DNA from 2 places in the Salinivibrio sp. PR932 genome. Region 1 is predicted to be linked to the other one. Evidence: predicted binding sites of a transcription regulator. Region 1 holds the regulator's gene; the other holds the start of a gene.
What was found. The regulator PurR, encoded in region 1, represses purine synthesis genes. The targets are predictions, from matches to a motif close to TNANGNAAACGTTTNCNTNA.

Region 1 (5,805 bases):
ATTGTCATCTTCCTTTTCAATTAGTGACGCATCCAACGATGATATTTTTCGACCCAGTTAAGCAGCTTCTCGGGTGCATGGGCTTGTTTCCACATTCCAGCGGTATACTTCACCGCTTCACTCATGGTTGGATACGGATGGACGGTGCCCAAAATTTTATTCAGTCCTAACCCGTGCCGCATGGCGAGAGTAAATTCTGCGAGCAAGTCGCCTGCATGCTCGCCAACAATAGTCACCCCCAGAATGGTATCTTTTCCTTTCGGTGTCAGTACCTTAATAAAACCGTGGTCATTTCCATCAGCGATCGCGCGATCCAGATCATCAATGCCGTAATAGGTCACTTCCACCTCTTGCTGATTGGCTTTGGCTTCTTTTTCATTGATGCCCACACGCGCGACTTCTGGCGATGTATAGGTCGCGGAAGGCATTACTGAATAGTCAGCACGAAAGCGTTTAAATTGCCCGAATAGTGCATTCACGGCGGCATACCACGCTTGGTGGGCACTGGCGTGGGTGAGCTGAAACGGCCCCGCTACATCACCTACCGCATAGATATTCGGATAGACGGTTTGCAGATACTCGTTGATTTGAATAGTGCCACGCTCGGTCACTGGAATATCGAGCTTTTCGAGACCAAATCCTTTGGTGTTGGCACTGCGCCCTAACGCGACTAGCACCGCATCAAATGAGACAGACTTCTCACCGTCAGGGCCATCGAGTAACGCGATTTGCTCATTATCACTGTGTTCAAATGCTTTGACTTTGTGCTGTGTTAAAACCGTGACACCGTCACGCTCTAACGCCTGCTCAACTAGCTGTGCGGCATCTTTGTCTTCACGGCTAAGAAGTTGGTCAGCCATTTCCGCGAGCGTCACTTGGCTGCCTAAGCATGAAAAGCTTTGCGCCAATTCCGCGCCAATGGGGCCACCGCCTAAAACCAACAACCGTGGTGGCAGCTCAGCCAGAGACCAAATCGTATCCGAGGTGTAATGCGTGACCTCAGCCAAACCGGGAATCGGGGGCAGCATGGGGCGTGCGCCTGTGGCAATCACGATGTTGCGAGTGGTCAGTCGCTCGCCGTTCACCTCAACTTCCCATGGCGAAACGATGTGCGCTTCACCTTGCACACACTCCACGCCGAGTTTGGTGTAACGCTCGACCGAATCGTGAGGCTCAATGTGGGTTATAACCTGTTTAACCCGTGCCATCACGGCCGAAAAATCAACAGCTGGCGTTTGGGTATGAATGCCAAACGTTTTGGCCTTGCCAATTTCTCGCATGGTTTTTGCCGCGCGTATTAGCGCTTTTGAGGGAACACATCCGGTGTTTAGGCAGTCTCCTCCCATCGAACCTTTTTCAACCAGCGTGACTTTTGCTTTTACCACTGCAGCGATATAACTCGATACCAAGCCGCCTGCACCGGCACCAATCACTACCATATTGCGGTCAAACTGTTGGGGTTTGTTCCAACCTTGATAGCGTTTACGACGCGTGATCCAAGCCATGACCCACTTTGCCAGTAGTGGGAAGACACCCAGTAAGGCGAGAGAGCCAAGCACCGACGGAGACACCACATCGCCGAGTGCGTCGATTTGGGCCAGTTGGGTCCCTGCATTCACGTATACCGCGGTGCCTGGCAGCATCCCTAACTGGCTAACCCAATAGAAGGTGCGGGTTTTGAACGAGGTTAGTCCCATCACCAAGTTAATCAGAAAAAACGGGAAAATCGGGATCAGGCGGAGGGTCAACAGATACAAGCGACCGTCTTTCTCTATGCCGCGATTAATGGTGTCGAGCTTACTGCCAAATTTAGCTTGGACCCAGTCACGTAGCATAAAACGGCTGACCAAGAAGGCGAGGGTAGCGCCAATCGAGCTGGCAAAGGAGACCAACACTAATGCCCACCAAAAGCCAAAGAGTGCCGCGCCCAATAGACTGGCCACTGCCGCACCCGGTAAGGACAGGGCGGTCATCACCACATAGCCGACAAAAAACACCAGGCTTGCGATGGTCGCGTTTTCGATAATGTAATCATTCAATGCCACTTGTTGTGCTTTGGCGTTTTCAAGCGTGAGCCACTGGCTGAGATCTAAACTGAACCAAAGTGTTACAAGCGCCACCACCACTAAACCAAGCAATATCTTTTTTACTGGCATACTGTGTCTCGTCCGATAGTAAATGGGTCCCAGTTATTACTTTAGGTACTGTAGCTGAATTAACTGGCTGATTTGTCGGTTACATTGAGGAACTGTGTCCTTAATCGTACCTTTAACCAGACCCGACCGATCGCAAGAAACTTTCGCTATTAGTCAGAAATTAGTTTGAATGATGATTTATTGAGCGTTTAGCTCGTTCAGAAAAAGCGACACCGCCATAAAGGCGGTGTTGGACGCGAACATTGCTCACAAAAAAGGTAGAGAGGTATGGGGGTTGTGAGGAATTAATTTTCTAAATGTTGTAATAATTCTTGGCGACGTTGGGGTGGAACCACAGACCAATGCTTGCCAGTAATCGCACCTTCTAGTGACCACAGTAACTCCAAGCTTAGCTCTTTTTCATGCGCAGAAAGGAGCGCTTTATAGGCATTGACGGCACCTTGTTGCTGTAAGCTTTCAGGCGTCTCAATACCTGCTTTTTTCAGCATGCGCTCGGTCGCGAGCCGTAAATTAGGCAAGTCTTTTAAACGAGACGGTGCGGCTTGTTTTTTCAAAGTACGATCGCGTGTCGCGACATCCAGCGCTTCTTTGGCTTCAGTGAGCAGTTTATCTTGGTCATCCCACCAGTATTCAGGAATCGCAAAATATTTCGTCACAACGGGAAAGCCCCGCTTTTTATACACGTAGGGTGATAAGCCTTGTTTTTTTAATAGTGCTTCGTTTTCTTTTCCAGCACGTAAATGGAGAGTGTTGTTAACGACAAGTGCGAACATGGTGTCTTCACAAAAGATACCAAACCCACCAAACATTGAACGGGACTTTATACTGCCCAATTTGGCAAATAACTTCATTGCGTTCTTTAAAGCTGGTTTATCCATTTGATTAAAATCTCGATGAATTACTAATGCCTAAAAAAGACGTCATAATGTAACAAGGCAAGATCGCAGAATTGTCAACGAGCCATCAAATTTGTCAGCTTTGATATGTTGGCAACCCCGCTACCGTTGATATTTTGACATCATGTCAAATTACCATTAGGCCGGAGGCTTTGCGTCCCATGCTTTCGCCATGGTTTGCCTTGTTCAATCGCTATTAAGCATATAATAATTAGACACCGATGTCGTCCTCTCCTATTACGCAAAGTGTGATCTTGGTTCAGGGTGGGTGTAATTGATGAACTAGAGTAAAAGCACTATAGGAAGAGTAGTCGCGTAAAAAAGCACCGCCAAGGCATTGACGGTGCTCTTCATAAAAATTTCGTTAAAACATTAAGATAGTGTTTTAACTGACTGTCGACTCACTAGTGCAGGTTGCATTTCGAACACTTGCTGTTGAGTCTCGTTGTTGGCAATTCGCGCGAGCAAGAGCTTGACGGCCGTTTTGCCTAGGCGGCGTTTGGGCTGGTGAATAGTTGTCAATGGTGGCGAGAAATACTCGGTGAGATCAATATTATCGTAACCAATCACCGATATATCATCTGGCACTTTCAAGCCGTGCTCGTTAAATGTACTAATGGCCGCTAATGCCATAATGTCATTAAAACAAAACACAGCGGTCGGGCGGTCTGACATTGTCGCTAATTGCTTCGCTGCAATTTGCGCTTGATCGGCTTCAAAATCTGCCTCAATCAACCAATTTTCATTTACTGGAATGTTGGCTTCTTTTAACGCGCGGAAATAACCGTTTAAGCGATGCTTACAGGTATTTTTATCCATTTGGCCAGAAATGCAGCCAATCCTAGTATGACCATTATCAATAAAGTGTTTGGTAGCAAGGTAACCGCCCAATTCAGCGTTATCTTCTATACGGTCTGTATCGATATGATGACTGCCCCAATCCATCACGACCATAGGCAGATCGCGTTTTTTTTCTAATAACAGCATCAAATCTTCGTTGAGGTCAGAGCACACCACAATGAGTCCGTCGACGCGTTTTTCAGACAACATACGCAGGTAGTCGCGTTGCTTTTCAAGGTTACCCTCGGTATTGCAGAGAATCAGCGTGTAGCCTTGCTTATAGCAATAGTCTTCCACACCGTGAACCAGTTCGGCGAAAAAGGGGTTGGTGGATTTAGTCACCAACATACCCAGTGTACGTGTTGTATTGCACTTCAAGCTTCGCGCCACAGCACTTGGGGCGTAGTTCAATTCTTCAACCGCTTGCCATACTTTCTCAGTCGTCTTCTCTGCGACAAAGCGGGTTTTGTTTATCACGTGCGACACCGTCGTGGTCGATACACCGGCGAGACGCGCGACATCTTTAATCGTTGCCATCTTGATTCTTCTTTGTAGTAATGCGTAGGGATCGTTACTCGCGACCTTACAGAAAAACGCCGCTGTTTCTCAGCGGCGATGTCTTTCACAATCCCGGCACATCAGACGGTTGCGAAGGTAACGAATCCGATTTCATCCATTCTCATAGCTAATCGGTTGCGCTCTCAGTTTACTTAGGTTGGCGCACACTCGCAATTGGTCTGATCAGCGAAAACGGACCAACAGGCGGTTTTGTGAGCCAGCTATGATGTATTTGTCAATTAAGACACGATCAGTGGGCAGTTATGCTCTGGGTGCGTCAATACGGTCAGCGGGTATTGGTAGATGTCTGCCACTCTATCACTACTAAAACACTGCCACGGATCGCCGGATAGGACGATTCGACCTGCTTTCAGAAAATGCAGTTGATCGGCGTATTGCGCCGCCAAATTCAGGTCGTGCAACACTACGAGTACTGTCATTCCTTGGTCAGCGAGTGCTCGACAGCGCTTTAGGGTGTAATGTTGATGGGTAATATCTAAGGCCGAAGTGGGTTCATCCAGCATCAGAATCGCTTGATCCGGTGCGGTTTGTGCCAGCTGTAATGACACGCGCGCCATGTGTACGCGTTGTTTTTCACCGCCAGACAAAATCGGATACGGTCGATGAGCAAGATGGCTAATATCCCATGCCGTTAGTTGCTCGTTAGCCAGGGCCGCGATCTGTTCTCGGTTTGCCTTTAGTGGTGTCGCCCCCATCTCGACCACTTCTTGTGCTGAGAATGCAAACGTGAGCCCGCTATGTTGGGGCAGGAAGGCAACTCGTCGGGCAAATTCTTCGCCTTGCCACTGGCTCTTTGGCTGTTGCCAAAACTGCACACTGCCATGTTGATGTTTGTCGCTAATCAATTGCTTTAACAGTGTACTTTTCCCCGCACCATTCGGCCCGAGTAAAACGTGTAACTGGCCGGCAGTAAAGGCGAGATTAATCTCGCTTAGCAGTTGACGGCCGTTAAGCGCATAGCTGAGCTTGGAGATTTGAAGGGCAGAATCTGTCATTCGTGAACCACTGCTTTTCGTTGTTGAATAAGAAGCCATAGAAAGAAAGGAGCCCCCATTAGGGCGGTAATAATGCCAACCGGCAATTCGGCGGGTGCGACAATGACACGGGCAACAATGTCGGCCAAGGTCAGTAACAGGGCACCAAGAATGGCTGATAAGGGCACCAGTGTGCGATGATCCGGGCCGGCAATTAAACGTCCAATGTGTGGGATCACTAGACCCACAAAGCCGATAAGACCGGCAGCACTTACCGCAATGCCCATTCCCGCCGCAGTCACAACAATGAGTAGGCGTTTTAAATGGTGTACATCAATGCCCAAATACGCCGCTTCGTTT
Region 2 (5,805 bases), on a different contig from region 1:
CGCAAAATAGCCATCGTCGGTTGTTGACCGGTGGCGATATACGGCGCAGCAATATCTTCATGCACGTCAAAGCTCAGGCTAGCGTGCAACCCAGGATCGGCCGCCTGCTTGGCGTCAAACTCTTGGCGAGCACAGTCCGGATTATCGCGACGCGCTTGCATTTGGTAGGTGGTTTCAGCCCAAATCTGACGCAGGTGCTGGCGACTGGCTTGATAGATAGGCGCCTCACCATGACGCAAGATAATCTCATCGCTATCGCTTAAGCCGCCAATCAAGTGACTGCATGCGGTTAATTGATGTTCATCCAACACCGCATTAACACGCTCGAGATCTTGCGCTGCCACTTGGATCACCGCGCCCAGTTCTTCGTTAAACAGTACCGACAAGGCATCGTCGCCTAAACGGGCGATATCCACGTCAATACCGGTATGACCGGCAAACGCCATTTCCGCCAAGGTAACGAACAGTCCGCCATCGGCTCGGTCGTGATACGCCAGTAGCTTTTGCTCTGCTACCAAGGTTTGCATCGCATTGAAAAAGCCTTTTAGGCGGGCGCTGCTGGTGACATCGGCAGGCTTATCGCCCAATTGGTGGTAAACCTGAGCCAACGCGGTTGCGCCCAGACGCTGCGCGCCCTCACCGAGGTCAATCGCAATCAAGTGGCTATCACCTTTATCGGTACGCAGTTGTGGGGTCACGGTACGACGCACATCTTCCACGCGGCCAAAGGCGGTGATAATCAGCGACATCGGCGCGGTGACGGTTTTATTTTCACCGTCTTGCTGCCACTGGGTTTTCATCGACATCGAGTCTTTACCCACCGGAATGGTCAGTGACAGCTCAGGACACAGCTCCTCGCCAACGGCTTTAACCGCTTCGTACAAGCCGGCGTCTTCGCCCGGATGACCTGCCGCGGACATCCAGTTCGCAGACAGTTTAATGTTAGTCAGGCTACCAATATCGGCACAGGCAATATTGGTGAGTGCTTCTCCCACCGCCATACGGGCAGAGGCAGCAAAGTCAAGCAAGGCAGCTGGGGTACGCTCACCCATCGCCATCGCTTCGCCGTGATAACTGTCATAGCTGGCCGCCGTCACCGCACAGTTAGCGACGGGTACCTGCCAAGGGCCGACCATTTGGTCACGCGCAACCAATCCGGTCACCGAACGGTCACCGATAGTGATCAAGAAGGTTTTCTCCGCCACCGCCGGCAAGCGTAAAACACGCTCACAGGCTTCATCCAGCTCAATGCCTTGGGTGTTAAGCGCAACACCTGTCACTTGCTGACGCGTCACATCCCGGTGCATTTTGGGCGCTTTACCCAGCAAGATATCCATCGGCATGTCGATAGGGGTATTGTTGAAGTGGCTGTCTTCAAGCGACAGGTGACGCGCATCGGTCGCCTCACCAATCACTGCGTATGGCGCCCGTTCACGCTCGCACAAGGCTTCGAAAAGCGCCATATTTTCGGGTTTCACCGCCAAGACATAACGCTCTTGTGACTCGTTACACCAAATGGCAAGCGGACTCATTCCCGGCTCGTCATTTGGAATGTCACGCAAATTAAAGCGTCCACCGCGGCCGCCATCATCGACCAGCTCTGGCATGGCATTGGACAAGCCACCCGCGCCCACATCGTGGATAAAGGCAATCGGGTTGTTGTCGCCAAGTTGCCAGCAACGATCAATCACTTCTTGGCAGCGACGCTCCATTTCTGGGTTCTCACGCTGTACCGAGGCAAAGTCTAAGTCTTCCGCCGACTGGCCTGATGCCATCGACGATGCCGCCCCGCCGCCAAGGCCGATGTTCATCGCCGGGCCACCTAACACAATCAGTTTAGCGCCCACATCTATCTCACCTTTTTGCACATGGCCGTCGCGGATGTTACCCATTCCACCGGCGATCATGATGGGTTTGTGATAGCCACGCACTTCCTCACCGGCATGCGAGGTCACCAATTGCTCATAGGTGCGGAAATAACCCAGCAAGTTAGGTCGGCCAAATTCGTTGTTAAACGCCGCGCCGCCTAGCGGGCCTTCCAGCATAATATCGAGCGCAGTAGCAATGCGCTCAGGCTTGCCATAATCTCGCTCCCACGGCTGAATAAAGCCCGGAATTTTGAGGTTAGAGACGGAAAAACCGACCAATCCTGCTTTGGGTTTGCCTCCGACACCGGTTGCCCCCTCATCACGAATCTCACCGCCAGAGCCTGTTGCCGCGCCTGGCCACGGTGAAATCGCGGTAGGATGGTTGTGGGTTTCCACCTTCATCAAAATATGAGCCGGCTCATGGTGATATTGATAAGTGTGGCTGTCAGGGCTGGGGAAAAAGCGCCCAACGCTTGAGCCCGTCATCACGGCTGCGTTGTCTTTATACGCCGACAGCACGTTATCTGGGGTTTGCTCATAGGTGTTTTTGATCATTTTAAACAGCGACTTAGGCTGTTTTTGACCATCAATAGTCCAGTCGGCGTTAAAGATCTTGTGTCGGCAATGCTCTGAGTTAGCTTGCGCAAACATCATCAGTTCGATGTCGTTTGGGTTACGCCCCAGCTGGGTGAAGTTCTCGACCAGATAGTCAATTTCGTCTTCTGCCAGTGCCAACCCTAAGGCTTGGTTCGCCTCAACTAAGGCGGCTCGGCCACCGGAGAGAATGTCTACGCTATGCATCGGCGCAGGTTCCGCTTGCTCAAACAGCACCGCGGCGGCCTCAAGCTCATCGAACACAGCTTCCATCATCCGATCGTGCAACAATCCGATTAAGGTTGCGTGTTGTTCTTTGGTCAAAGGCGCAGATAACTGAATATAGTACGCTGTACCGCGCTCCAAGCGCTTCACCGCATCCAAGCCGCAGTTATGGGCAATATCGGTTGCCTTGGATGACCACGGCGACAAGGTGCCGGGACGAGGCGTAACGAGAAACAACGTCCCTTCAGGCGCATGCGGCGGTAAAGTGGGCCCGTAAGTCAGCAACTTTTCGAGCTTTTCGCGACTCGCGCTATCCAAGGGGTGATGCAAATCAGCGAAGTGAATAAACTCAGCATACAGTGCCGTGACTGGCAACTGATGCGCTTGACAGCTAGCCAGCAGTTTATTGACACGAAACTCAGACAGTGCGGGGGAACCACGCAAAATATCCATGTGCGTACGTCTCTCGTTAGCAGTTAGTGAAAGGGGTATACCCAAATTAACACGCGTTGACATGTAAACTTGGGTATCACCACTCACACTGGCAGCCTTTGCTGTCCGCAGGTTCACGCCCATTTTTTGCTGGCCTTTTAAGCAAGCGGCGGCCATTATAGGGGAAAATCTTCGCGGGCAACACACCTGACGCAACCGTTTGCGCAAAAAATTTCCCCTCTATCGGTCGGACGCCTATTCACGTAGAATGGAGGGTCCATTGATCACGGCCTGTGTCTTCACGCCGGCCCGCAACAAGAGCAACAGCCTTTGAGACAGCGTCGATTTACTCTGCCATCTTGGATTGCCTGCGTGGCCCTTGTGCTGCTAACCCTGCCTTTGGCGGGCTGTGATTGGCATTTTGATGATCGGACGACCCTCGAAAAAATCCGCGATCGCGGTGTGCTACGAGTGGGCACACTCAACAACCAGCTTTCTTATTACATCGGTCCCAATGGCCCAACCGGCCTAGATTATGATCTAGCCAAGCGCTTTGCCGACAAGCTGGGCGTGAAATTGGAAATGACGCCCACCTATACGCTTTCTGGCCTCTTTCCAGCACTAGAACGTGGCGATGTCGATATTATTGCCGCGGGTCTGACCATCACACCGCAACGTCTTGACGCCTTTCGCCCCGGTCCTGCGTACTATTTTGTCAGCCAGCAAGTAGTGTATAAAAACGGCCACTGGCGACCGCGTGATGTCGACGACTTCAACCGAGATGATGCTGTGATGGCAGTGGTTGAAGGCTCCAGTCATGACTTAACACTGCAATCACTGAAAAAAGCCCATCCCGCACTGTCTTGGCAAGTCGTCCAAGATGCCGATGACGACGAACTCCTCAAACAAGTCGCGAATGGTGACATCGACTTTACCATTGCCGACTCCGTCGATATTGCGCTGATCCAACGCACACACCCTGATATCACGGTCGCGATGGAACTGAGCGAAGACGAGCCCGTAGCTTGGTTTATGAAAAAGCAAGGCGATAGCAGCGCTTACGCCTTAATGGTGGAATTTTTTGGTGATCTCGCCCAAAGCGGTGAACTGGCGATTTTAGAAGAGAAATATTTTGGTCACGTGGATCAGTTTGATTACGTCGATACCCGCGCCTTTTTGCGCGCGATTGAGAGCAAACTGCCCAAGTGGGAGCCGCTATTTAAAAAGTACGCCAATGAATTTGACTGGCGTTTGCTCGCCGCCCTGTCTTATCAAGAATCACATTGGAACCCTCGCGCTATTTCACCGACTGGTGTGCGCGGCATGATGATGCTGACCTTACCGACCGCGAAATCTGTCGGCGTACGTAACCGCCTTGATCCCGAGCAAAGCATTAAAGGCGGCGCCCTTTATCTGCAACGAGTATTAGAACGCGTACCTGATAGCGTGAACCCGCATGAGCGTATTTGGTTCGCCCTCGCCTCGTACAATATCGGCTTTGGCCACATGATGGATGCACGCCGCCTCACGGAGGCACAAGGGGCCAACCCTAACTCGTGGAGTGATGTGAAAAAGCGTCTGCCCATGCTCGCCAAGCGCCAATACTATACCCAAACACGCTACGGCTATGCGCGTGGATACGAAGCGTTAAGTTACGTCGAAAATATCCGCCGTTATTATCAAAGTATTCTAGGCTATGAAAAAGCGCACATTGAAGCGCTCGACAATGAGCAGGTTGAAGACTTAGGCGGCCTACAAACCATTGTCGCGCCAGCGCCTGAGCAAGAGTCTGAAACCGTCACAGACACTGACGAAACGTCACCACAAAGCGACGCTAACCAGCAACAGCAATGAGGGCAGTATGGTTCCGAGAAAACGGCTCGTGAGAAGTAACTTCCGTAAAAACACGATTTCCGCCGCTAACCGGCGTAAGCGCATGCGTCAAAATATGCACAAGAAAGTGCTTTGGCGACAACGTACGTTTGCCATCCGCGAGTTCGCCGCCTTTGACGATGCATTTTAATCCTCGCCCTGCCCTCGAGCCGCTTTTTTAGCGGCTTTTTTTTCGGCTCGGCGACGACGGAAAAACGCCTGAAGCTGCTCACGGCAAGCATCTTCAAGCACTCCCCCTTGTGATGCCACATGATGGTTCACGCCCTCGTAACTGAGCAAGTTCATCACCGACCCTGCCGCACCGGTTTTAGGGTCGGAGGCGCCAAAATACACGTTGCGAATACGGCTATGCACCATAGCTGCAGCACACATCGGACAAGGCTCTAAAGTGACATACAAGTCAGCATCAATCAGGCGATAGTTCCCCAGCACTTGACCTGCTTGGCGCAGTGCCATGATTTCCGCATGCGCAGAGGCATCATGTTGGGTAATTGAACGGTTCCATCCGGTCCCGACAATCTCCCCTTGGTATACCACCACAGCCCCGACCGGCACCTCACCCTCTTGCTCGGCTTTTTCCGCTAGCGTCATGGCGTGGCGCATGTATTTTTCGTGCTCGTTTGATGGCGTTTGCAACTCGCTCATTCAAAACCCTGTAACTTCACCCATTGAGATGGCGCCAAGTATACGACACAAATAAGCCGGCTCGAAGGCCGGCTTGTCTATCGTCACATTGGAACGCGTTATTGAACCAAGTATTGATAGCTTGCTTGAATGCCCAACGGTAACCCAA

Region 2: the regulator PurR is predicted to act here: its motif matches at 3,328-3,347, upstream of purL (phosphoribosylformylglycinamidine synthase).

The regions. Positions count from the first base shown of each region.
Region 1 is NZ_MUFM01000007.1:52,604-58,408, forward strand. It holds gene BZG84_RS05075 (ABC transporter substrate-binding protein) at 1-8, opposite strand, end outside; gene lpdA (dihydrolipoyl dehydrogenase) at 21-2,156, opposite strand; gene BZG84_RS05085 (TfoX/Sxy family DNA transformation protein) at 2,441-3,034, opposite strand; cyclic di-GMP riboswitch class I at 3,142-3,244, opposite strand; gene purR (HTH-type transcriptional repressor PurR) at 3,425-4,429, opposite strand; gene BZG84_RS05095 (heme ABC transporter ATP-binding protein) at 4,690-5,466, opposite strand; gene BZG84_RS05100 (FecCD family ABC transporter permease) at 5,463-5,805, opposite strand, start outside.
Region 2 is NZ_MUFM01000013.1:60,210-66,014, reverse strand. It holds gene purL (phosphoribosylformylglycinamidine synthase) at 1-3,140, opposite strand, end outside; gene mltF (membrane-bound lytic murein transglycosylase MltF) at 3,504-4,973, shown strand; gene BZG84_RS16385 (hypothetical protein) at 4,981-5,142, shown strand; gene tadA (tRNA adenosine(34) deaminase TadA) at 5,139-5,657, opposite strand; gene BZG84_RS08455 (AbgT family transporter) at 5,756-5,805, opposite strand, start outside.